DNA from 3 places in the Streptomyces sp. NPDC093600 genome. Region 3 is predicted to be linked to each of the others. Evidence: riboswitches for the same ligand, from Rfam matches in the RefSeq annotation. Region 3 holds a riboswitch; each other region holds the start of a gene.
What was found. Region 3 has a riboswitch for thiamine pyrophosphate ahead of ACIRB4_RS25745 (thiamine ABC transporter substrate binding subunit). Riboswitches for the same ligand answer to the same signal wherever they lie in the genome.
Positions count from the first base shown of each region.

Region 1: it holds a riboswitch for thiamine pyrophosphate, as region 3 does, so the genes downstream of both, thiC (phosphomethylpyrimidine synthase ThiC) here and ACIRB4_RS25745 (thiamine ABC transporter substrate binding subunit) in region 3, are expected to answer to the same signal.
Region 2: it holds a riboswitch for thiamine pyrophosphate, as region 3 does, so the genes downstream of both, thiO (glycine oxidase ThiO) here and ACIRB4_RS25745 (thiamine ABC transporter substrate binding subunit) in region 3, are expected to answer to the same signal.

Region 1 is NZ_JBIWIU010000007.1:185,478-192,773, reverse strand. It holds gene ACIRB4_RS19225 (YibE/F family protein) at 1-1,035, opposite strand, end outside; TPP riboswitch at 1,107-1,255, shown strand; gene thiC (phosphomethylpyrimidine synthase ThiC) at 1,249-3,030, shown strand; gene ACIRB4_RS19215 (hypothetical protein) at 3,178-4,005, opposite strand; gene ACIRB4_RS19210 (metallophosphoesterase) at 4,165-5,472, opposite strand; gene ACIRB4_RS19205 (LacI family DNA-binding transcriptional regulator) at 5,697-6,803, opposite strand; gene hisC (histidinol-phosphate transaminase) at 7,184-7,296, shown strand, end outside.
Region 2 is NZ_JBIWIU010000002.1:610,394-617,689, reverse strand. It holds gene ACIRB4_RS08485 (phytoene desaturase family protein) at 1-885, shown strand, start outside; gene ACIRB4_RS08480 (hypothetical protein) at 902-1,723, opposite strand; gene metF (methylenetetrahydrofolate reductase [NAD(P)H]) at 1,775-2,692, opposite strand; gene thiE (thiamine phosphate synthase) at 2,749-3,411, opposite strand; gene ACIRB4_RS08465 (Rv2175c family DNA-binding protein) at 3,498-3,863, opposite strand; gene ACIRB4_RS08460 (NAD(P)/FAD-dependent oxidoreductase) at 3,907-5,121, opposite strand; TPP riboswitch at 5,308-5,420, shown strand; gene thiO (glycine oxidase ThiO) at 5,430-6,596, shown strand; gene thiS (sulfur carrier protein ThiS) at 6,602-6,802, shown strand; gene ACIRB4_RS08445 (thiazole synthase) at 6,808-7,296, shown strand, end outside.
Region 3 is NZ_JBIWIU010000012.1:6,959-14,254, forward strand. It holds gene ACIRB4_RS25725 (hypothetical protein) at 1-1,083, opposite strand, end outside; gene ACIRB4_RS25730 (hypothetical protein) at 1,213-2,154, shown strand; gene ACIRB4_RS25735 (ABC transporter ATP-binding protein) at 2,207-3,238, opposite strand; gene ACIRB4_RS25740 (ABC transporter permease) at 3,238-4,851, opposite strand; gene ACIRB4_RS25745 (thiamine ABC transporter substrate binding subunit) at 4,900-5,979, opposite strand; TPP riboswitch at 6,051-6,161, opposite strand; gene rlmN (23S rRNA (adenine(2503)-C(2))-methyltransferase RlmN) at 6,191-7,296, opposite strand, start outside.

The DNA.
Region 1 (7,296 bases), on a different contig from region 3:
GCGCGGATCCGCCTGGTGCAGCTCCCACACCGCCGAGGTCTGGGTCACCGTCACATCGTCGAGCACGCCGAGCGAACCGATGATGACGCCCGCGAGCAGCAGACCGGACATGTCGATGTCCGGATAGAGGCCGTGGATCAGGCCGGTGTTGTCGTCGGTGTTGCCTGTGAGCGAGGCCCAGCCGATGAAGAGCGAGCCCAGCAGTCCGATCAGCAGCAGCGAGATCAGGGTGCCGAGCACCGCGACCGAGGTACGGGCTGAAAGGCCGTGGCACATGTAGAGCGCGATCAGCATGATCGCGCTAGACCCGACCACCGCGACGACCAGCGGATTCGAGCCCTGCAGAATCGCCGGCAGGATGAAGAAGGTCAGCACCAGGAAGCTCACACAGAGCGCGATCAGGGCCATCAGCCCGCGCAACCGGCCGACGAGCACGACCGCGAGCGCGAAGATCCCGGCGAGCAGCACCATCGGCAGCTTGCGGTTCACATCGGTCACCGAATACTGCAGGTCACGCGGGGCGTCGGGGGCGTACGCCACCACCACGCCCTGTCCCTCGCTCAGTTGCCGCGGAGCGTCCGGCTGCACGATCTCGACGAAGGTGCGGCCCTTGTCGCCGCCCGTGGTGACCTCGATCGTCGCCTTGGCGCACTCCCCCTGCTGGGCGTTGACCGCCTCACGCCCCTGAGGCGTGGTCGTGTCACCGGTCGGCGGCACCTGAGCGGCGTTCACGTCCTTGCAGTCGACGTACTCGACCGAGACGACCTTGCCCTGCTCGGTCTGCCGGTCGAAGCCGACGCCGGTGCGCTCGTGCGCCGGGGCGCCGCCGGGCCACAGGACCGCGAGCCCGACCAGGACGGCGGTGGCGAACGGGATCAGGACCGCGGCGATGACCTTGCGCAGATGCAGGGAGACAGGCGCGGCGGGCCCATGGCTGTGCGTATGGCCGTGCGCCATATGGCCGCCATGGCCGTCACCGTGCCCGTCGCCATTGCCTTCGCCGTACGGTTCGGGGGTCTGCTGCGAGGAAGTCACCGACCGATCATCGCAAGAACGGCGGGGGCCCACTGTTCAGCACGCCCGGGTTGACGCTAGCGTGGTGGCACCTTTGCACACGCGGGAGCTCGGAGCACCGGGCTGAGAGGGCGCTGATCACCGTACGCGCGCGTACTGACGCACGTACGGGAAGAGGCTGCGCCGACCGCCGAACCTGTTACCGGGTAATGCCGGCGTAGGGAGATCGGTCTCATGACCATTCAGGATGCACGCACGCCTGCCACCAGCCAGGACGGCCAGGCCGAGCGCACGCCGGGCTGGCACAAGGGGTACATCGAGGGCTCCCGCCCCGACCTCCGTGTGCCGGTCCGCCAGGTGCACCTCACCAACGGCAAGGACGTGACGCTGTACGACACGTCCGGTCCGTACACCGACCCCACCATCGACACCGACGTACGGCGGGGCCTCCCGCCGCTGCGCGATAACTGGATCATCAGCCGCGGCGACACCGAGGAGTACGCGGGCCGCCCGGTCCGCCCCGAGGACGACGGGATCAAGCACACCTCGCCGCGCGGGGGGCTCAAGAACCTCGACGCCGTCTTCCCCGGCCGCCCGCGCCAGCCCCGCCGGGGCCGCGGGGGCCAGGCGGTGACCCAGCTCGCGTACGCCCGCCGGGGTGAGATCACCCCGGAGATGGAGTACGTCGCCATCCGCGAGAACGTCTCGCCCGAGGTCGTACGGGAGGAGATCGCCGCGGGCCGCGCGGTGCTCCCGGCGAACGTCAACCACCCGGAGATCGAGCCGATGATCATCGGCAAGCGGTTCCTGGTGAAGGTCAACGCCAACATCGGCAACTCCGCCGTCACCTCCTCCATCGAGGAGGAGGTGGAGAAGATGACGTGGGCGACCAAGTGGGGCGCGGACACGGTCATGGACCTGTCCACCGGCCGCAACATCCACACCACCCGCGAATGGGTGCTGCGCAACTCCCCCGTGCCGATCGGCACCGTGCCGCTCTACCAGGCCCTGGAGAAGGTCGACGGCAAGGCCGAGGAGCTGACCTGGGAGATCTACAAGGACACGGTCATCGAGCAGGCCGAGCAGGGCGTCGACTACATGACCGTCCACGCCGGCGTACTGCTGCCGTACGTGCCGCTGACCGCGCGCCGCAAGACCGGCATCGTCTCGCGTGGCGGTTCGATCATGGCCGCCTGGTGCCTGGCGCACCACAAGGAGAACTTCCTCTACACGAACTTCGAGGAGCTCTGCGAGATCCTGGCGACGTACGACGTCACGTACTCGCTGGGCGACGGTCTGCGCCCGGGCTCGATCGCGGACGCCAACGACGACGCGCAGTTCGCGGAGTTGCGGACGCTCGGCGAGCTGAACACGATCGCCAAGCGCCACAACGTGCAGACGATGATCGAGGGCCCGGGCCATGTCCCGATGCACAAGATCAAGGAGAACATCGACCTCCAGCAGGAGATCTGCGAGGAGGCGCCGTTCTACACCCTCGGCCCGCTCACGACCGACGTCGCGCCCGCCTACGACCACATCACGTCCGGGATCGGCGCCGCGATGATCGCCTGGTGGGGCACGGCGATGCTCTGCTACGTCACGCCCAAGGAGCACCTGGGTCTGCCCAACCGCGACGACGTGAAGACCGGCGTCATCACGTACAAGATCGCGGCGCACGCGGCCGACCTGGCCAAGGGGCACCCGGGGGCGCAGGAGTGGGACGACGCGCTGTCGGACGCGCGGTTCGAGTTCCGCTGGGAGGACCAGTTCAACCTGGCCCTCGACCCGGACACGGCGCGTGAGTTCCACGACGAGACGCTGCCCGCGGAGCCGGCCAAGACCGCGCACTTCTGCTCGATGTGCGGTCCGAAGTTCTGCTCGATGAAGATCTCGCAGGACATCCGGCGCGAGCACGGCGGCGACCTCAAGTCGGACGAGATCCAGGCCGGTATGGCGGAGAAGTCCAAGGAGTTCGCCGCCTCCGGCAACCGGGTCTATCTCCCGTTGGCGGACTGACCCGAAGAACACCGGGCGGACCCGCGGCCCCGGGGGAGTCGCGGGTCCGCCCGGTCCGTCCGTCCCGCCCTCCGCTCGCCCGCCGTTCCTCCGGGGTTCGGTCGGAGTGCCGTCCTTCCGGCGTTGACTCCGGCTGGTTCCGCGGCGTCACTCCGGTCGGTTCTCCGGCGGGCCGAAGTCGGGGCTGCTGAAGTCGGGGCTGCTGAACGTCGGACGGGTGCCCGACGCGCCCTCGCCCGGGCTGGAGAACTGCGGGCCGCTGTAGCCGATCTTCGGTATGCGGGAGGTCGGCAGGGGTCGCGGCGACGAGGCGGGCCGGGTCACGCCGGGATGGGCCAGCGCGTCGCGCAGGAACGGCAGGATTCCCCGTTCCAGCAGGGCGTGGCGCCAGGCTTCCCTGGCCCGTGACAGCTCGTCGTCCCCTTCGGGGGCGGGTCCCGCCGCAGCCACCTCCGTGGCGGTGTTGCGCAGCGCGGTGATGAGGAGTCCGGCGGCCGCGCAGAGCAGCCCGGCCGCCGCGACGGCGCCGAAGAACCAGCCCGCCGTCCACAGGGTCTCGGCGAACACCAGTGTCGGGGCCAGTGTCTTCAGTACGGCTCCGACCAGCAGGAAGATCACCGCGGCCGTGCCGGCGAGCACGGGTGCGAGGACCGTGACGATCGCGACGACACCGGCGCCGGGGCCACCGCTCGCGCCGTCGCCGTCCGCGCCGAGGACGGCGCCCATGACACTCGTACCGCTCGGTGAGCGTCCCTCTTCGCGGATTTTCACGTAGTGGTCGTACTCGGTCGCCGCCGCGGTGGTGATCAGCGCCGTCGCGTTCAACGCCATCGTGCGCAGCTGTTCGGCCGTGAGCCGTTTCCCGACCTCGGCGAGTTCCGGACGTGTGTGCGCGTTACGCAGTGCGTCGTCGAGGATGCGCTCGTACTCGGCGCGGTCCTCGGTCAGCAGGTGCGGAGCCACGTTCATGTGCATCCCCCGATGCTCCGTAGGGCCGGGCCACCCGCGGTTCACGGGCAGTTGGGCGGAAACGGAGGAGAGCCTGCTACGGATGAGCCGATGGTATTGCGGTTACGGGACAGGGTGACAGGGGGTTTCCCGAAATCGCCCTTCCCGGATGCGCAGGGTTATGCCTCAGCCGCCCAGGGGGAGTTGGACGACCAGAAGCTTTCCGGCCATGGTCACACCGCCGTCCATGGCGATCGCCAGACCGTCGGCGTACACGTGCGGGCCGTCGACGACCGGCTCCGACGGGCCGTCGCCGTCCTCCGTGCCGACCTGGCCGAGGAGGTACGGGATGGGGCTGTGACCGTGCACGACACGGCGGCCGCCGTAGGTGGCGAGCAGCTCCCGTACCGCCTGGGGGCCCGTGTCGTCACGGAACGCGAAGCGTTTGGTGAACTTCCGGAAGAGGTCCCAGACCTCGTCGGCGTCGTTCCGGTTGATGATCTCGTGGACCGTTTCGTTGACGTCCTCGATGGTGCTGCCGTACTCGAGGTACGCGGTGGTGTCGGAGTGCATGAGGAGGTGCCCGTCCTCCTCCACCACGGCGTCCAGCCGGGACATCCACTGCAGATGGACGTCCTGGAGCCGGTCCATGTCGTACTTCTGGCCGCCGTTGAGCAGCCAGGCGGCCTGGAACGTGGCCGTGCCGGCGCCCGAGTTCACGGGGGTGTCGGCGAAGCGTTTGGCGCCGATCAGCAGCAGCTCGTGATTGCCCATCAGGGCCTTGCAGTAGCCGCCGGCGGCGGCGGCCTCGGCCGAGAGGCGCATGACGAGGTCGATGACGCCGATGCCGTCGGGGCCGCGGTCGGTGAAGTCGCCCAGGAACCACAGACGGGCGTTTCCGGCGGCCCAGGCGCCGTTCTCGTCGATGAGGCCCTGCGCGCGCAGGGCGTCGAGGAGTTCGTCGAGATAGCCGTGGACGTCGCCGACGACGTAGAGCGGGCCGGGGCCCTCGCCCGCCGCCGGGACCGGCGCGGGGGCGGGGACAGGGTCCTGGTCGACCCGGACCTGGACGGTGTCGCCGCGGTTGATGATCGGGAGGTCCCGCTCGGTGGGGGTGTAGCCCTCGGGGAGGTCGTCCTCGGGGAAGGCGTTGCCGGGGTGTCCGGTGGCGACGGCGACGATGGAGGAGCCGGGCTCCTCGTGGCCGCCCTGGGGCCGGCCCATCGGGGCATGGCCGAGGTGGAGCGTCGGGTCGGGCGGTACGCCGGGCACGCCGGGAGTTCCTGGTGCGGCGTGAGTTCCGGGCGCGGCGTGGGAGCCGGTCGGTGCTGCGGCTTCGGCGGCTGCCGGGAAGCCCGGGGCTCCGGTGGGCGGTTCGACGGCGTGGCCCTGCACGGGCACCCGGGCGTACGGCGGTACGCGGAAGTCCCGCAATGTCGCCGTGCGCACCACGGGTTCCTGCCCGGCCCCCTGAGTCATCGACCCCTCCACCACCGTCGCGATGCCCTGCACATCGCGGACCGGCCTGGTCGGGGTGGTCCGCGGTGTCGTGCGCCCATCATAGGAATGAGGGTCCTCCTGTGTGACGCACCAGGGGTGGTGAATCCGGGTCCACTCCGGGTTCACCGGTTGTTTCGCCCGAATTGAGAAGGTCCAGGCCAGGGTGAGAGCCGGGTCGACCCATGGTTTGGGCCGAACCACGGCAGGTACAGGTTCTCTCAGTCCGTCGAGGGGGAGCGGGGCGGACTGACGGTCGTCCGCGGTGGACGCCTCTGGGAGGACGTACGGACGATGAGTTCGGTGGGTATGACCTGTTCGACCGGTCGGTCGGTCTCGGTCCCCTCGATGGCGTCGATGAGGAGCTGGACGACGGCCGTGCCGATCCGGCGGGGCTTGAGCGAGAGCGTCGTGACGGGCGGGTCGGTGTTGGCGTAGACGGTCGACTCGCTGCAGCAGACCAGCAGGAGGTCGTCCGGTACGCGCAGTCCGTAGCGGCGGGCGGCCGCCAGGAGGTCGGTCCCGTTGGGGTCGAAGAGTCCGTACACGGCGTCGGGCCGATCGGGGCGGGCGAGCAGCCGGTCGGCCGCGACGGCGCCCGCGCACGGATCGTGCGCCGGGTAGGCCTCGTACACGGGGTCCTGTCCGACCCGCTGGCACCAGTTGAGGTACGCGGTGGTGGACAGGCGGGTGTAGGTGTCGGTGCTGGTGCCGGTGAGCAGGCCGATCCGGCGGGCGCCGGCGGCGGCGAGATGGTCGAGGAGGTCGAGGACGGCGGCTTCGTGGTCGTTGTCGACCCAGGCGGTGACCGGCAGGGTGCCGGCGGGGCGCCCGTCGGAGACGACGGGCAGGCCCTGGCGGACGAGCTCGGCGACGACCGGGTCGTGGTCGGAGGGGTCGATGACGATGGTCCCGTCGAGGGCGACGTTCGACCAGACGTCGTGGCGGGAGGTGGCGGGCAGGATGACCAGGGCATAGCCGCGGGCGAGCGCGGCCGAGGTGGCGGCTCTGGCCATCTCCGCGAAGTACGCGAATTCGGTGAAGGTGAAAGGTTCATCCCCGTACGTCGTCACGGTCAGGCCGATGAGGCCCGACTTGCCGGTACGGAGGGTGCGAGCAGCCGCGGACGGGCGGTAGCCCAGCCGGTCTGCGACCTCGCGAACGTGGCGGCGGGTGGCGTCCGGGAGCCGGCCCTTTCCATTGAGTGCGTCGGAGACAGTCGTGATGGAGACCCCGGCGGCGGCGGCCACATCCCGGATGCCCGCTCTGCCCTGCCGGCTTCCCCGGGTCTGTGCCCGGCTCACCTGGTGCTTCCCTGCTGCTGTCATGGCGAGCCGATAGTAGGGCGAGGGCCGGTGGTTGGGCCGGTCGCATATGCACTCGTTGACAGACACGTTTCTGCATGATCAATAGGCGTCAACTACCTTGGAAAGCAAGGCTATTAGGGGTCTGCTGGGTTGATCTCTGACTGTCGGCGCGCATGAGCCTGCCCAGGGGGCCATGTCTCGAAGAGGTCTCAACTCACCTCTACGGGGGACGCGCGCCACGGCGCGCGCCACCGGCGCACGCCACCCGTCTCCGCGCTCTCTTCTGTTTTCCACAGGTCGTCGGCGTTCGTTGTCCACAGCCCATTCGCAGCGGAGGCGAATCCTCATAAGGTGAGGAGCATTGGTGGTACGGACGGTCGAGGAGGACCACAGTGAGCGCAGTGAGCGAGACCGGCGCGGCCGGCGAGGCGGCCGGCGGAGCCGGCGGGACGAGCGCGGGCGGCCCGAAGCTGCGCGCCGTGCTGGACGGCATTCCCACTTACAAGCCGGGCAA
Region 2 (7,296 bases), on a different contig from region 3:
GATGCCCGGCTCGCAGCGCTCCTCGACTCGTACGCGACGGCGTACGGCTTCGATCCCGCCACCGCCCCGGCGGCGGCCGCCGTCCTGCCGTACATGGAGCAGACGTTCGGCAGCTGGTACGTGCGGGGCGGCATCCGGGCGCTCGCGGACGCGGTGTACGAGCGGTGCCTGAAGCGCCGGGTGGAGTTCGTCTTCCACGCGCGCGTGGACGAGGTCCTGAAGAAGGACGGCCGGGCGAGCGGGATCCGGTTGGAGGGGGGCGAGTCCGTCGAGGCGGACCATGTGGTCTCGGGCGCTCCCGTGCCCGCTCTCCACCGCGACCACGTCGTCGCGTGGGACCGCCAGGACGACCTGCCGCACCACCAGCTCCTGGGCACCGGCCGGGTGACGGTCTGTCTGGCCCTGCGCGGGTCCCGGGAGGCCGACGCCGTGCACCGCACCGTCGTTCACGCGGCCGGGGGCCGGCCCACCGTGACCGTGCTGCGGCCCGGGGATCCGGCCCTGCGGCCCGACGACGGCCATGAGTCGGTGACGGTCACGGCGACGGTGGCCACCTCACCGGAGCAGGACTGGCAGGCGGTCGCCGCGCACATGGTCGCCCAGGCCGAGGCGGCCGTCCCCCGGCTCCGTGAGCGGCTCCTGTGGCAGGAGGTCCGCACGCCGGACGACACCCTGCGGGAGACGGGCACCCGTGAGGTCCCCGGCCCCGCGCTCGCCGGTGCCGGCGGCCGGTTCCTGCCCGCGGCCAACCGCTCCCCACTCCCCGGTCTGTACGTCGCGGGAGGCTGGGCCCACCCCGGCGGCGGGCTCGCCCACGGCGGGATGTCGGGCGCGCTCGTGGCCGGGCTGATCGTCGAGGGCGCGGACTTCCGCGGCTCGCAGTAGGCGCCCGCAAGAGGCGCTAGTAGCGGTACTGCTGGTCGTTGCCGCTGCCGTTGCCGTAGTACTCCTGGTCCTGCTGTTCGGCGGGCTGTTCACCGTCCCGCTGCTGCGGCACCCAGACGCCGCCGGGCGGCGTGTCGTAGGTGTACGAGGGCGCGTACGGGTCGGCGTAGGGCTGGCGGCCCGGCGTGCCGTAGTCGTACGAGGTGTACTGCTGGCCGTCGGTGCCCGGGCCGATGTACGGGTCGGAGTAGGCGGCGTACTGCTGCTGCGCGGTGCCGTAGTCGTAGGCGGGCTGTTCGTACGCGGGCTGTTCGTGGCCCGGCGTCGGGTAGGGGTCGTAGCCCGCGCCGTAGGCGGCCTGCGCCTGCGCTTCGGGTTGGGCGGCCGCGTGGTCGTACGCGGGGGCGTAGACGCCGTACTGGCCCGTGTCGTCGGGCATCGGCAGGGGTTCGTAGACGGCGGTGGTCTCGGCGGCCGTGGGCTCGGGGTCCACCGGCTCGTAGGAGACCTCGGTGACCTCCAGGGTGGGGCCCGCGGTCCCGGCCGGTGCGGCGGCGGACCTGCGGCGGCGGCTCGCGCCCGGCCTGCCGCCGAGCGCCCAGCCGGTGGAGAAGCCGCGGCGGAAGGAGAGCGTCACATAGGTCTGCCCGACGGCGAAGGCCACCGCCCCGGCGATGATCACCGGGACGGAGGACAGCAGGACGCCGAAAACGACGCCCAGGAAGCCGCAGAAGGCGAGCACGCGCCAGCGCAACCGTGCCTTGTACTGCAGCAGTACCTCACCCAGCAGCCACAACGCGACGACACCGAACGCGATGTAGAGGACCGTCCACCCCATGCCCGCCCCTCTCCTACGGCCACCGCCGCGGGTCTGGGGCGGGTACGCCGGTCACGGCTGCACGTGCAGTCCGAGGTTTTCGTAGATCTCGAGCGTCGCGGTGGAGTTGTTCAGCGTGATGAAGTGCAGTCCGGGGACATCCTCGGAGAGCAGACGCGCGCAGAACTCCGTCGCGAACTCGATGCCAATGGAGCGTACAGCGGCCGGATCGTCCTTGACGGCGAGGATGCGTTCTTTCACAGCCTCGGGGAAGACCGCGTTGCTCAGCTGGGGCAGCCGGTCGAGGGTCCGGACGTTCACCACGGGCATGACCTCGGGGATGATCGGCGTGTCGCAGCCCGCCTTCTCCACGCTGTCGCGCATCCGGAGGTAGTTCTCCGGGTCGAAGAACATCTGCGTGATGGCGTAGTCGGCGCCGGCACGGCACTTGTCCACGAAGTGCCGGATGTCCGTGTCCCAGTCGGTGGAGCGCGGGTGCATCTCGGGGAAGGCGGCGACGCCGACGCAGAAGTCCCCGGACTCCTTGATCAGCCGGACCAGGTCGGCGGCGTACCGGACGCCCTGCGGGTGCTCCACCCACTCCCCCAGCGGGTCGCCCGGGGGGTCGCCGCGCAGCGCGAGCATGTTGCGGATCCCGGCGTCGGCGTACTGGCCGAGGACATTGCGCAGCTCGGCGACCGAGTGGTCGACGGCGGTGAGGTGCGCCACCGGGGTGAGGGTGGTGTCGGCGGCGATCTGCTGGGTGGCCTTGACCGTCCCGCCGCGGGTGGACCCGCCGGCGCCGTAGGTCACGGAGACGAAGCTCGGTCCGACCGCCTCGACTCTTCGCAGGGCGTTCCACAGGCTCCGCTCGCCCTTCTCGGTCCGGGGTGCGAAGAACTCGAAGGAGTACGAGGACTTCCCGGACGCGAGGATGTCGCGGACCGTGCGTGCGCGGTCCGAGCGGGTGGAAGCGGTACCAAGGGCCATACGGGCAGGTTAGACGGGGTGCCCCCGCCGATGGGGCGGAGTCCGAAAGATGGACATCATCCGTCGGTCCTTTCGCGGACCCTCTTGGCCAGCCGGGCCGCCGCCGCGGCCGGGTCGTCGGCCTCGGTGATCGCCCGGACGACGACGACACGCCGGGCCCCCGCGTCCAGGACCTCGTCGAGGGTGGTCTCGTCGATCCCGCCGATGGCGAACCAGGGGCGGTCCTGTCCCTGGGCCTCCAGGGAGGCGGCGTACCGCACGAGGCCGAGGCCGGGGGCGTACCGCCCGGGCTTGGTGGGGGTGGGCCAGCAGGGTCCGGTGCAGAAGTAGTCCACGCCCGGTTCGGCGGCGGCCGCGGCCACCTCGGACTCGGCGTGGCAGGAGCGGCCGATCAGCACCTCGTCGCCGAGGATGGCCCGGGCCGCGGGCACGGGCAGGTCGCCCTGGCCGAGGTGGAGCACGTCGGAGCCGATGGCGTGGGCGACGTCCGCCCGGTCGTTCACGGCGAGCAGTGTGCCGTGCCTGCGGCAGGCGTCGGCGAGGACGGCGAGGTGCTCCAGCTCCTCACCGGCCTCCATGCCCTTGTCGCGGAGCTGCACGATGTCCACGCCGGAGGAGAGCACGGCGTCGAGGAACGCGGGCAGGTCGCCCTGGCTCTTGCGGGCGTCCGTGCAGAGGTAGAGCCGGGCGTCGGCGAGCCGCTGGCGTGGCGTGGACATGGGTGCTTCCCCCCGTGGGCTGCGGCGGTCCCGTGGGGCCGGGCGGGCCCGGCCCCACGGGATCTCCTGTGGTGTCTTGGGTGTGCTCAGACGGCGAGCGCCTGGGCGCGGCGCTTCACCTCCGTGCCGCGATTCTCGCTGAGGGCCTGCGCGGGCGTGCCCGGCAGGGTCGGGTCGGGAGTGAAGAGCCACTCCAGCATCTCTTCGTCGGAGAAGCCGTCGTCCTTCAGGAGCGTCAGGGTCCCGGACAGACCCTTGACCACCTTGTCGCCGTCGATGAAGGCGGCGGGGACCTGAAGCGCCCTGTTCTCACCACGGCGTACGGCGATGAGCTGGCCCTCCTTGACCAGCTGCCGGACACGCGTCACCTCGACACCGAGCATTTCGGCGATGTCGGGGAGGTAGAGCCAGGCGGGGACGAGAGCATCGATTCTTGCGTCAATCTCGGTCACGGGACCAGCCTGCCATCCCGGACCGACAGTCGGAAGTCGGGCCCTATTCGACGGCCGCCTTCAGGGGTACGGAGGGGTCGGTCGCCCGCTCCAGGGCGACGCGCATGCCCGCCTCGATGAGCTTGCGGCCCTGGGCCAGGTCGCGGGGGCGGCCGACGGCGAGCAGGGCGACCAGGACGCCGGCGCGCAGCCAGAGGACGGACCAGGAGGCGCCGGCCGGGTCGCCGCGCCGGACCAGCTCGTCGGCGCCGGTGTGGTGCCCGGCGTACTGGACGAACCGCCCGAACTGCTCGGACCAGAAGTAGGGCACCGGGTCGTAGACCTGGGGGACCTCGCCGATGATGTCGGCCGCGACCGTACGCGGCCCCTGCAGGGCGTTGTCCCAGTGGTGGACCAGGAGCCGTTCCTCGTAGCGGGCGGAGGGGAAGGAGGCGCAGTCGCCGACGGCGTACACGTCGGGCAGGGAGGTCCGCAGCCGGTCGTCGGCGGTGATGGAGCCGCCCGGGTCCAGGGCGATGCCGGAGCCGTCGAGCCAGTCGGTGGCGGGCCGGGCCCCGATGCCGACGACGACGGCGTCGGCGGGCAGCGTCCGGCCGTCGGCCAGGACGACGCTGCCGGGTTCGATCCGCTCCACGCGCGCGTGGGTGAGGAGAGCGGCGCCGCTCTCCTCGTACCACCGGGCCATCGGGGCGGCGACGTCGGCGGGCAGCGCGCCCGCGAGCGGCCGGTCGGCGGCCTCGACGACGGTGACGGCGCAGCCGGCCTCGCGCGCGGCGGTGGCGAACTCGGCGCCGATCCAGCCCGCGCCGACCACGACGATGTCGTGGCGGCGCTCCAGGACGGGCTTGAGCCGGGCGGCGTCGTCGAGGGTGCGCAGGAGGTGGACGCCGGGCACGCCCTCGGTGCCGGGCAGAGTGACCGGCTGGGCTCCGGTGGCGACGACCAGGACGTCGTACGGCACGGGTCCGGCCTCGGTGTCGACCTCGTGGGCCTCGGCGCGCAGGCCGGTCACTTCGACGCCGAGGCGCAGCTCGATGGAGAGCGCTTCGAAGTCGACGTCGAAGGCGGAGTCCTCGGCCTTGCCCAGGAGCACCGCCTTGGAGAGCGGGGGCCGGTCGTAGGGCTGGTGCGGTTCGGCTCCGATCAGGGTGACGGGGCCCGCGAAGCCCTGTTCGCGCAGGGCGACGGCGGTCTGAACTCCCGCCATGCCGGCGCCCACGATCACGACGTGCTGCTGTGCCTGCTTCTGCTCGCTCACCCGATCACCTTACGCATCTGACGGAACGTCAGGAAGGTGGCCGCTCCACCGCGCCGGTGCCGGAACCTTCCACGGACTCACTTGCCCGGCACGGCTCCCGCCGAACGCGCCCGTGGAGTGACGTCGGTCCCAGGGCGGAGGCTCCCTACGCGGTGCGGACGGCGGGGGATAGTCTGACCGTCAACGTAGAGCACTCACGGGAGCCCGGACGCACCGGGCTGAGAGGGAGGCTGACCGGCCTCCGACCGTACGAACCTGATCCGGGTCATGCCGGCGAAGGGAGGGGCTGGACGCCCATGCCATCACGTATGCCACACGTCCGTACGTCCTGCGACGTCCTCGTCATCGGGGGCGGGATCATCGGACTCGTCACGGCCTGGCGGGCGGCGCAGCGCGGGCTGCGCACCGCCGTGGCCGACCCCGAACCCGGCGGCGGGGCCGCTCGGGTCGCGGCCGGCATGCTCGCCGCCGTCACCGAGCTCCACTACGGCGAGGAGACCCTGCTCGGGCTCAACCTCGCCTCCGCCCGCCGCTACCCGGCCTTCGTCGCCGAACTGCGCGACGCCACGGGCCACGACGTGGGCTACCGCGCGTGCGGGACGCTCGCCGTCGCGCTCGACGCGGACGACCGGGCGCATCTGCGGGAGCTGCACGCCCTGCAGACCCGCTGCGGCCTGAAGTCGGAGTGGCTCAGCGGGCGCGACTGCCGCCGCCTCGAACCGATGCTCGCTCCGGGGGTCCGCGGCGGGCTCCGGGTCGACGGCGACCACCAGGTCGATCCGCGCCGGCTCGCCGCCGCGCTGGTCGTCGCCTGCGAACGCGCCGGAGTGGTCTTCCACCGGAGCGTCGCCGACCGTCTGACGGTCGTGCGCGACCGGGCCGCGGGGGCGGTGCTCGCGGACGGCACGGAGCTCGCGGCCGACCAGGTCGTCCTGGCCGCGGGCAGCCTCAGCGGCCGGCTCGGCGGCGTGCCGGAGGACGTCCTGCCTCCCGTACGCCCCGTCAAGGGGCAGGTGCTGCGGCTGACCGTGCCGCCCGCGTACGCGCCGTTCCTGTCCCGCACGGTCCGGGCCGTGGTGCGCGGCAGCCACGTCTATCTGGTGCCGCGCGAGAGCGGCGAGCTGGTCGTCGGCGCGACCAGCGAGGAGCTCGGCTGGGACACCACCGTCACGGCGGGCGGGGTGTACGAGCTGCTGCGCGACGCGCACGAGCTGGTGCCGGGCATCACCGAGCTGCCGCTCACCGAGACCCGGGCGGGTCTGCGGCCCGCGTCCCCGGACAACGCGCCGCTGCTCGGTCCGAGCGCGCTGCCGGGCCTCCAGCTGGCCACCGGCCACTACCGCAACGGGGTGCTGCTCACGCCCGTCACCGGTGACGTCATGGCGGAGGTGCTGACCACCGGCACGCTCCCGGACGAGGCCCGCCCCTTCACCCCCCGCCGCTTCTCTCCCGTACGTCTGGAGCAGCCCGCATGAACGTGCTGAACGTGTCCGTGAACGGGGAGCCGCGCGAGCTCCCCGGCCCCGTCTCGCTCGACGCCCTCGTCGCCACCCTGACCTCGGCCCCCTCGGGGGTGGCCGCCGCCGTCAACGAGACCGTCGTGCCGCGCGGCCAGTGGTCCGCGACCTTCCTCGGCGAGGGCGACCGGGTCGAGGTCCTCACCGCGGTGCAGGGAGGCTGAGCGCGATGTCCGACGATGTCTTCCTTCTCGGCGGTACGGAGTTCTCCTCGCGCCTGATCATGGGCACGGGCGGCGCGCCCAGCCTGGACATGCTGGAGCGCTCGCTGATCGCCAGCGGTACGGAGCTGACCACGGTGGCGATGCGCCGCCTGGACCCGACCGTGCAGGGCTCGATCCTGTCGGTCCTGGACCGGCTCGGCATCCGGGTGCTGCCCAACACGGCGGGCTGCTTCACGGCGGGCGAGGCCGTGCTGACCGCCCGGCTCGCCCGGGAGGCGCTGGGTACCGAGTGGATCAAGCTGGAGGTCGTCGCCGACGAGCGGACCCTACTGCCGGATCCGATCGAGCTGCTCGACGCCGCGGAGACCCTGGTGGACGACGGCTTCACGGTCCTGCCGTACACCAACGACGACCCGGTCCTCGCCCGGAAGCTGGAGGACGTGGGATGCGCGGCGATCATGCCGCTGGGGTCGCCGATCGGCTCCGGGCTCGGC
Region 3 (7,296 bases):
CTCGGCCCGCTCCACCGAGGCGCGGCCGTGCACATGCACGAGCGCGAGGTGGAACAGCGCCGGGGCCGACGGCGCCCAGCGGTGGATCCGGTCGGGCCGCAGCAGATAGCGGGCCACGTCGGCGGAGCGGAAGGGGACGTACTCGATGCTCTGGTGCTCCCACCGGTCGGCGACGCCCCTGCCCAACCGGGACTGGAGCTGATCACCCGTCATGTCGCCGAGCCTGGCGTAGAAGTGGGCGCTCCAGTGGCGCTTGTCGACGTCGAGGACGAAGGCGAGGAGCGAGAGCGTGTACTCGTGCGGCTCCAGTGACATCTCCTCGCGCATGCCGCGCCGGGCGACGGCGTACAGGTCGGGGGCGTTGCGGCCGGCCGAGTCGATGTGCCGGGAGAGACCTTCGTTGACGGAGGAGTTCCACACGCCCGGTGCCATACGCACCCGGTTGCTGCGCCGGCTCACGACCAGCAGGTGGTCGGAGGTGACCACGGCGATGTTGACACCGAAGCTGCACTGCAGGAAGGCCGGGGCGGTGAGCGGCTCCTCGGGGTCGAGGTAGCGGGACCGGGGTGTGGAACCGTCCGGCAGCCGGCGGTCGAGCTGCTGGGCCGCGAGGAAGGTGTAGTAGTCGGTGGGCCGCAGCCTCAGATGGACCTCGGACCGCTCGTCGAGGGCGGTACGGGAGACCTCCAGGCTCTCCACGGCGTAACGCGGGCCGTTCCACACCGGTGCCCGCTCGCCCGCGGCGCTCGCCCGGGCCTCCTCCGCCTCGATCTCGTCGCGCCAGCCCGCCATCTCCTCCGGCAGGGCGATCTCCCCTTCGAGGACCTGGACGTGGATCGACTCGGGCGCGATGGCACGGTCCCCGTCGCCCTCGACGATCAGGGCGGAGGTGTGCAGGGGGCCCAGGGAGAACGTCGACCAGGCCCGCCCCTGCCGCTCCCGGAAGGTGAGGCTGCGGACCACGCCCGCCGACCGGCGTCTGATCCTGAACCACACGTCCTGCGTCCACTGCTGGAACAGGGTGGCGAACACGACCCCCAGGATGGCGCCGACCACTCCGTTGCCCACGTCTATTCCGTCCACGCGCAGCAGCGTAGGCCAGTTGATCAACGCCGGTGGCCGCGCGAGGCAACTTCGGCGCCCGATCCCACGTCTGACAGCCGGAACCAACCGAGAACGACCCCCTTCTTGTACGCGAACGGAGCCCCCCACGTGCTCATAGGACTGCTGACCGCCGTCGCCGCCTCGATCTGCTACGGCACCGGCTCGGTGCTCCAGGCCGTCGGCTCCCGCAAGTCCGCCCGCCGAGAGGCGGCGGCGCAGGCGGCAGGGCAGGTCACCGGGCGCGGCGGGCCGAGCCTGCAATCCACCGCGAAGGCGGCGATGACCTGGGAGTTCGTCGTCGGCACGATCCTGGACTTCGTCGGCTTCGGGCTGGGGGCGCTCGCCGCCCGGCTGCTTCCGCTGTTCCTCTCCCAGACGGTGATCAGCGCCAACCTCGTCATCACGGCCGTCCTGAGCGTCAAGCTGCTCGGCATCCGGCTGACCCGTGCGGAGTGGACCTCGATCGGCGTGGTCTGCTCGGCCCTGGTACTGCTGGCGAGCGCGGCCGGCCCGGAGGGCAGCGGGCACACCCCGATCGCCACGCACTGGTGGCTGCTGGCCGTCTCGGTTGCGCTGATGGTGGGCGGGACGGTCGTCGTACGGTTCCTGGGGGCGAGCGCGGCGATCCTGGCGGGTCTGCTGTCCGGTCTGGGCTTCGGCGCGCTCGGGGTCGGGGTCCGGGTCCTGAACGGTGTCGACCCGTTCGACCTGGGAGCGCTGCTCACGGACCCGGCGCTGTACGCGATCCTCGTGGCCGGGATCGGCGGTATGTATCTGCACACGGTCGCGCTCCAGATCGGGTCGGTGAACGGGGCGACGGCGGCGCTGGTGGTCGGTGAGACCGTGCTCCCGGGGATGATCGGCGTGTGGTGGCTGGGCGACGCCTCGCGCCCCGGTTTCGCCTGGCTCGCGGTGACCGGCTTCGTCCTCGCGGTCGCGGGCGCGGTGGCGGTGGCCTGGTTCGGCGCCCCGGAGGGCGACCCGGCGTCGGCGGCGCCTCCACGGGAGCCCGCACCGGAGCCCGCACCCGAGCCCGTACGCGTCCCCTGACCCCGCCCCGTACGCCTCCGCCGGTCGCGCCCCGTCCGCGCCCGCTCGCGGGTCAGCCCCGTTCGCCCGCCAGCACCACGACCTCGCCGGCGGCGAACGTCACCCCCACCGTCGCGCCCTCCTCCGGCGCCTCCTGGAGGGTGCACTCGGCCTCCAGGACCGGGCCGCCGTCGGCCGGGCGGAGGAGGACGGCGACGTGGCTGCCGCGGAAGGTACGGGCGTCGACCGTGCAGGGCAGGCCCTCCGCCGGCGCCCCGAGGCGTACGCCGGCCGCACGGACCAGGATCTTGGCCGCGCCCTCCGCCGTCCCGTCCGGGACGGGGATCTTGCCCCAGACCGTGTCGGCGGCGCCGCCGCTCACCGTCGCGGCCACGACGTTGTCGAAGCCGAGGAAGCGGGCCACGAACTCCGAGGCCGGTCGCTGCCAGACCTCCAGCGGTGTCCCGGTCTGGGCGATCCGGCCGTCCCGCATCACCACGACCCGGTCGGCGAGCGCGAACGCCTCGCCCTGGTCGTGGGTGACGGCCAGCACCGTCGTACCCAACTGCCCGAAGAGGTGCCGCAGTTCGACGACGAGCCGTTCCCGCAGCCCTCGGTCGAGCTGGCCGAGCGGCTCGTCCAGCATCAGCAGCCGGGGCCGCGGGGCGAGCGCCCGGGCCAGCGCGACGCGCTGCTGCTCGCCGCCCGAGAGCGAGGCGACGGCCCGCCGCCCGGCCCCGGGAAGCCCGACGAGGTCGAGCAACTCCCCCGCCCGTACGACCTGTTCGGCCCTGCCGAGGCCGTGCATCCGCAGCCCGAAGGCGACGTTTCCGGCCACGTCCCGCTGCGGGAAGAGCTGATGGTCCTGGAACATCAGGCCGACACCGCGCCGGTGCACCGGCACGCCCGCCTGGTCGGCGCCGGCGAGCAGCACCCGGCCGCTGTCCAGCGTCTGCAGACCGGCGACGGCCCGCAGCAGCGTGGACTTCCCGCTGCCGCTCGGCCCGAGCACACAGACGATCTCGTGCTCGGCGACCTCCAGGTCCACCGAGTCGAGCACGGCCCGCTCCCCGAACCGTACGGTCGCGTCCTTGAGCGTCAGCATCAGAACTCCCCGGAGGCCCGGTCGGTGCGCAGTCGTTCGAGGAGCAGCAGGGACACCGCGCACACCACCATCAGGATCGTCGAAAGGGCCATGGCCTGGCCGTAGTTGAGTTCGCCGGGGCGGGCGAGCAGCCGCGCCACGGCGACCGGCAGCGTCGGGTTGTCGGGCCGGGCGATGAAGACGGTCGCGCCGAACTCGCCGAGGGAGACGGCGAAGGCGAATCCGGCGGCGATGAGCAGCGCCCTGCGTACGAGCGGCAGGTCGACCTCGCGCCAGGCCCGCAGCGGTGAGGCGCCGAGGACGGCCGCCGCCTCCCGCAGCCGTTCGTCCACCGCCCGCAGCACGGGCAGCATCGTGCGTACGACGAAGGGGACGCCGACCAACGCCTGGGCGAGCGGTACGAGGATCCAGCTGGCCCGCAGGTCGAGCGGCGGCTCGTCCAGGGTGATCAGGAACCCGAAGCCGACGGTGACGGCGGAGACCCCGAGCGGCAGCATGAGGAGCGCGTCGAAGCCGCGTACGAACCGCCCCGCCCGCCGGGTCAGGGCCGCCGCGGCGAGTCCGCCGACGGCGACGGCGATCGCGGTGGCGACCAGGGCGTACTGGAGCGAGTTCACGATGGTCTCGGCCATCGGTACGAGGAAGGTACCGGAGGCGTCGACGGACCGCAGGGCGTGGTAGTAGTCGAGCCCGTACCCGCGCGGGGTGTCGAAGGACCGCTCGACGAGGACGCCGAGCGGCAGGACGATCATGAGGGCGATCGTGAGCAGCACGCCCCCGAAGAGGGTCCACTGGCCGGCGCCCTGCGGCCGGTGGGCGGTCCGCTCGGGCGGGACGAGCCGCAGCGCCGTCTCCCGTCTGCGTACCGTCCAGGCGTGCACGGCGAGGATCGCGCCGACGGCGGCGAACTGCGTCATCGTGAGGACGGCGGCCGTGGTGAGGTCGAAGCGGTCGACCGTCTGGCGGTAGATCTCCGTCTCCAGAGTCGAGTACGCCGGCCCGCCGAGGATCTGGACGACGGCGAAGGAGCTCGCGGTGAAGAGGAACACCATCAGCGCGGCCGCGGCGACCGACGGGGCGAGCGCGGGGAGGGTCACGGTCCGCCAGGCGGTCCACCGGGAGGCGCCGAGGACCCGGGCGGCCTCCTCCTGGCGGGGGTCGAGCTGGGCCCACAGGCCGCCGACGGTCCGGACGACGACGGCGTAGTTGAAGAAGACATGGGCGAGGAGGATCGCCCATACGGTGGTGTCCAGGCGGACGCCCCACAGCTCGTCGAGGAGCCCGCCGCGGCCGACGAGCGCCAGGAACGCCGTGCCGACCATGACGGTGGGCAGGACGAAGGGGACGGTGACGACGGCGCGCAGCAGCGCCTTGCCGGGGAAGTCGAGACGGGCGAAGACGTACGCGCCGGGCAGCGCGATCAGCAGGGTCAGCGCGGTGGAGGCGAGCGCCTGCCACAGCGTGAACCAGAGGACGTCGAGGATCTCCGGCCGGGTCAGCGTCTCGCCGATCCGGCCGAACCGCCATGTCCCGTCCGCCCGGAGCCCGCGCTCGACGATCGAGGCGACGGGCCAGGCGAAGAAGAGGCCGAAGAAGGCGACGGGCACGGCCATGAGGCCGAGCCGCGCCGCGCTTCCCGGGGGCGTCCTGGTCACTTCAGGTCACTTCAGTACGAGCGAGGACCACGACCGGATCCACTGGTCACGCTTCTGGGCGATCTTCTCGGGCGCCATCGTGTGCGGCTCGTCGATCACGACGCCGTGCTGGGTGAAGAGCTCGGGCAGCGTCGCGTCGCTGGCGGCGGGGTTGACGAACATCTGCAGCGGCATGTCCTCCTGGAACTCCTTGGAGATCAGGAAGTCGATCAGCAGCTTGCCGCCCTCGGGGTTCTTCGCCCCGTCGAGCAGTCCGGCGAACTCGGTCTGCCGGAAGCAGGTGCCCGTGGAGACGCCCGTGGGGGCGGTCTTCGGCTGGGGCTCGGAGTAGAGGACCTCGACCGGCGGGCTGGAGGCGTACGACACGACCAGCGGACGGTCGCCCTTGGCCTTCTTGCCGCCCGCGGAGCCGGAGAACTCCTGGTTGTAGGCGATCTCCCAGCTGTCGACGGTCTTCACGCCGTTGGCCTTGAGCTTCTTCCAGTAGTCCTGCCAGCCCCCGTCGCCGTACCGGGCGGCGGTGCCGAGGAGGAAGCCGAGGCCCGGGGAGGAGCGCTCGGGGTTCTCGACGACGAGCAGGTCCTTGTACGCGGGCTCGGCCAGGTCGTCGAAGGTCTGCGGGGGCGCGAGCTTCTTGTCGGCGAAGTACTTCTTGTCGTAGTTGACGCAGATGTCGCCGGTGTCGACCGGGGTGACGCGGTGCTCCTTGTCGATCCGGAGTCCGGCGGGGACCCGATCGAGGCCCTTCGCCTCGTACGGGACGAAGATGCCGTTGTCGAGCGCGCGGGAGAGGAGGGTGTTGTCGACGCCGAAGAAGACGTCGCCCTGCGGGGAGCCCTTGGTCAGGATCTCCTTGTTGACGGCCTCGCCGGCGTCGCCGCTCTTGAGGACCTTGACCGTGAGACCGGTCTTGCGCGTGAACTCGGCCAGCACCTCCTTGGAGGCGTTGAAGGAGTCGTGACTCACGAGGGTCACGGTCTTGGGCGCACGGCTGTCGCCCTGGTCGCCGGAGCCGCCGCAGGCGGCGAGCGTGGTGACGCCCAGCGCGGCGACGAGCGCGCCCGCGGCGATCTTCTTGGTGCTCACTGAGATTCCTCCTGGGTGTGTCCAGGAAGAGACGCGGCCCTGCCCACCCGAGGGTGGGCAGGGCGCAACAGCTCGAGTAACGACCGAACTTCCTACCCAGAATGACCTGGGCGAGGTTCAGAGGGTCTGCGGTCCTACGGTGACCGCACTCTCAGCGCTGTGGCGCTCCCCTGTCGGAATATGGAGATGTGTTCGAGCTCAGACTACAAGGTCAGCGTTCGGTGGCGGCGAGCTGTCCACAGGCGCCGTCGATCTCCTGACCGCGGGTGTCGCGTACGGTCACCGGCACGCCGTGGGCGGCGATGGCCTCGACGAACGCCTTCTCGTCCTCGGGACGGGAGGCGGTCCACTTGGACCCGGGGGTCGGGTTCAGCGGGATGAGGTTGACGTGCACCCGCTTGCCCCTGAGGAGCCGTCCGAGCAGGTCGCCTCGCCATGCCTGGTCGTTGATGTCCCGGATGAGGGCGTACTCGATGGAGATCCGGCGGCCGGACTTCTCGGCGTACTCCCAGGCGGCGTCGAGGACCTCGCGCACCTTCCAGCGGGTGTTGACGGGCACGAGGGTGTCGCGCAGCTCGTCGTCGGGGGCGTGCAGCGAGACGGCGAGCCGGCACTTGAAGCCCTCGTCGGCGAAGCGGAGCATCGCGGGCACGAGGCCGACGGTGGAGACGGTGATCCCGCGCTGCGAGAGCCCCAGCCCGTCGGGCTCGGGATCGGTCAGCCGACGGATCGCGCCGACGACCCGCTTGTAGTTGGCGAGCGGCTCACCCATGCCCATGAAGACGATGTTGCTGAGCCGCGCGGGCCCTCCCGGCACCTCGCCGTCGCGCAGCGCCCGCATCCCGTCGACGATCTGGTGCACGATCTCGGCGGTCGACAGGTTCCGGTCGAGCCCGGCCTGCCCGGTGGCGCAGAAGGGGCAGTTCATCCCGCAGCCGGCCTGCGAGGAGATACACATGGTGACCCGGTCGGGGTACCGCATGAGGACGGACTCGACGAGGGTGCCGTCGTGCAGCCGCCACAGGGTCTTACGGGTGGTGTCGTCGTCGCACGAGATGTGCCGGACGACGGACATCAGGTCGGGCAGCAGCTCGCCCTGCAGCTTCTCGCGGGAGGCGGCGGGGATGTCGGTCCACTCGGCGGGGTCGTGGGCGTACCGCGCGAAGTAGTGCGTGGACAGCTGCTTGGCGCGGAACGGCTTCTCGCCGATCGCGGCGACGGCTTCCTTGCGCTCGGCGGGCGTGAGGTCGGCGAGGTGCCGCGGCGGCTTCTTGGCTCCGCGGGGCGCGACGAAAGTGAGTTCTCCGGGCTTGGGCA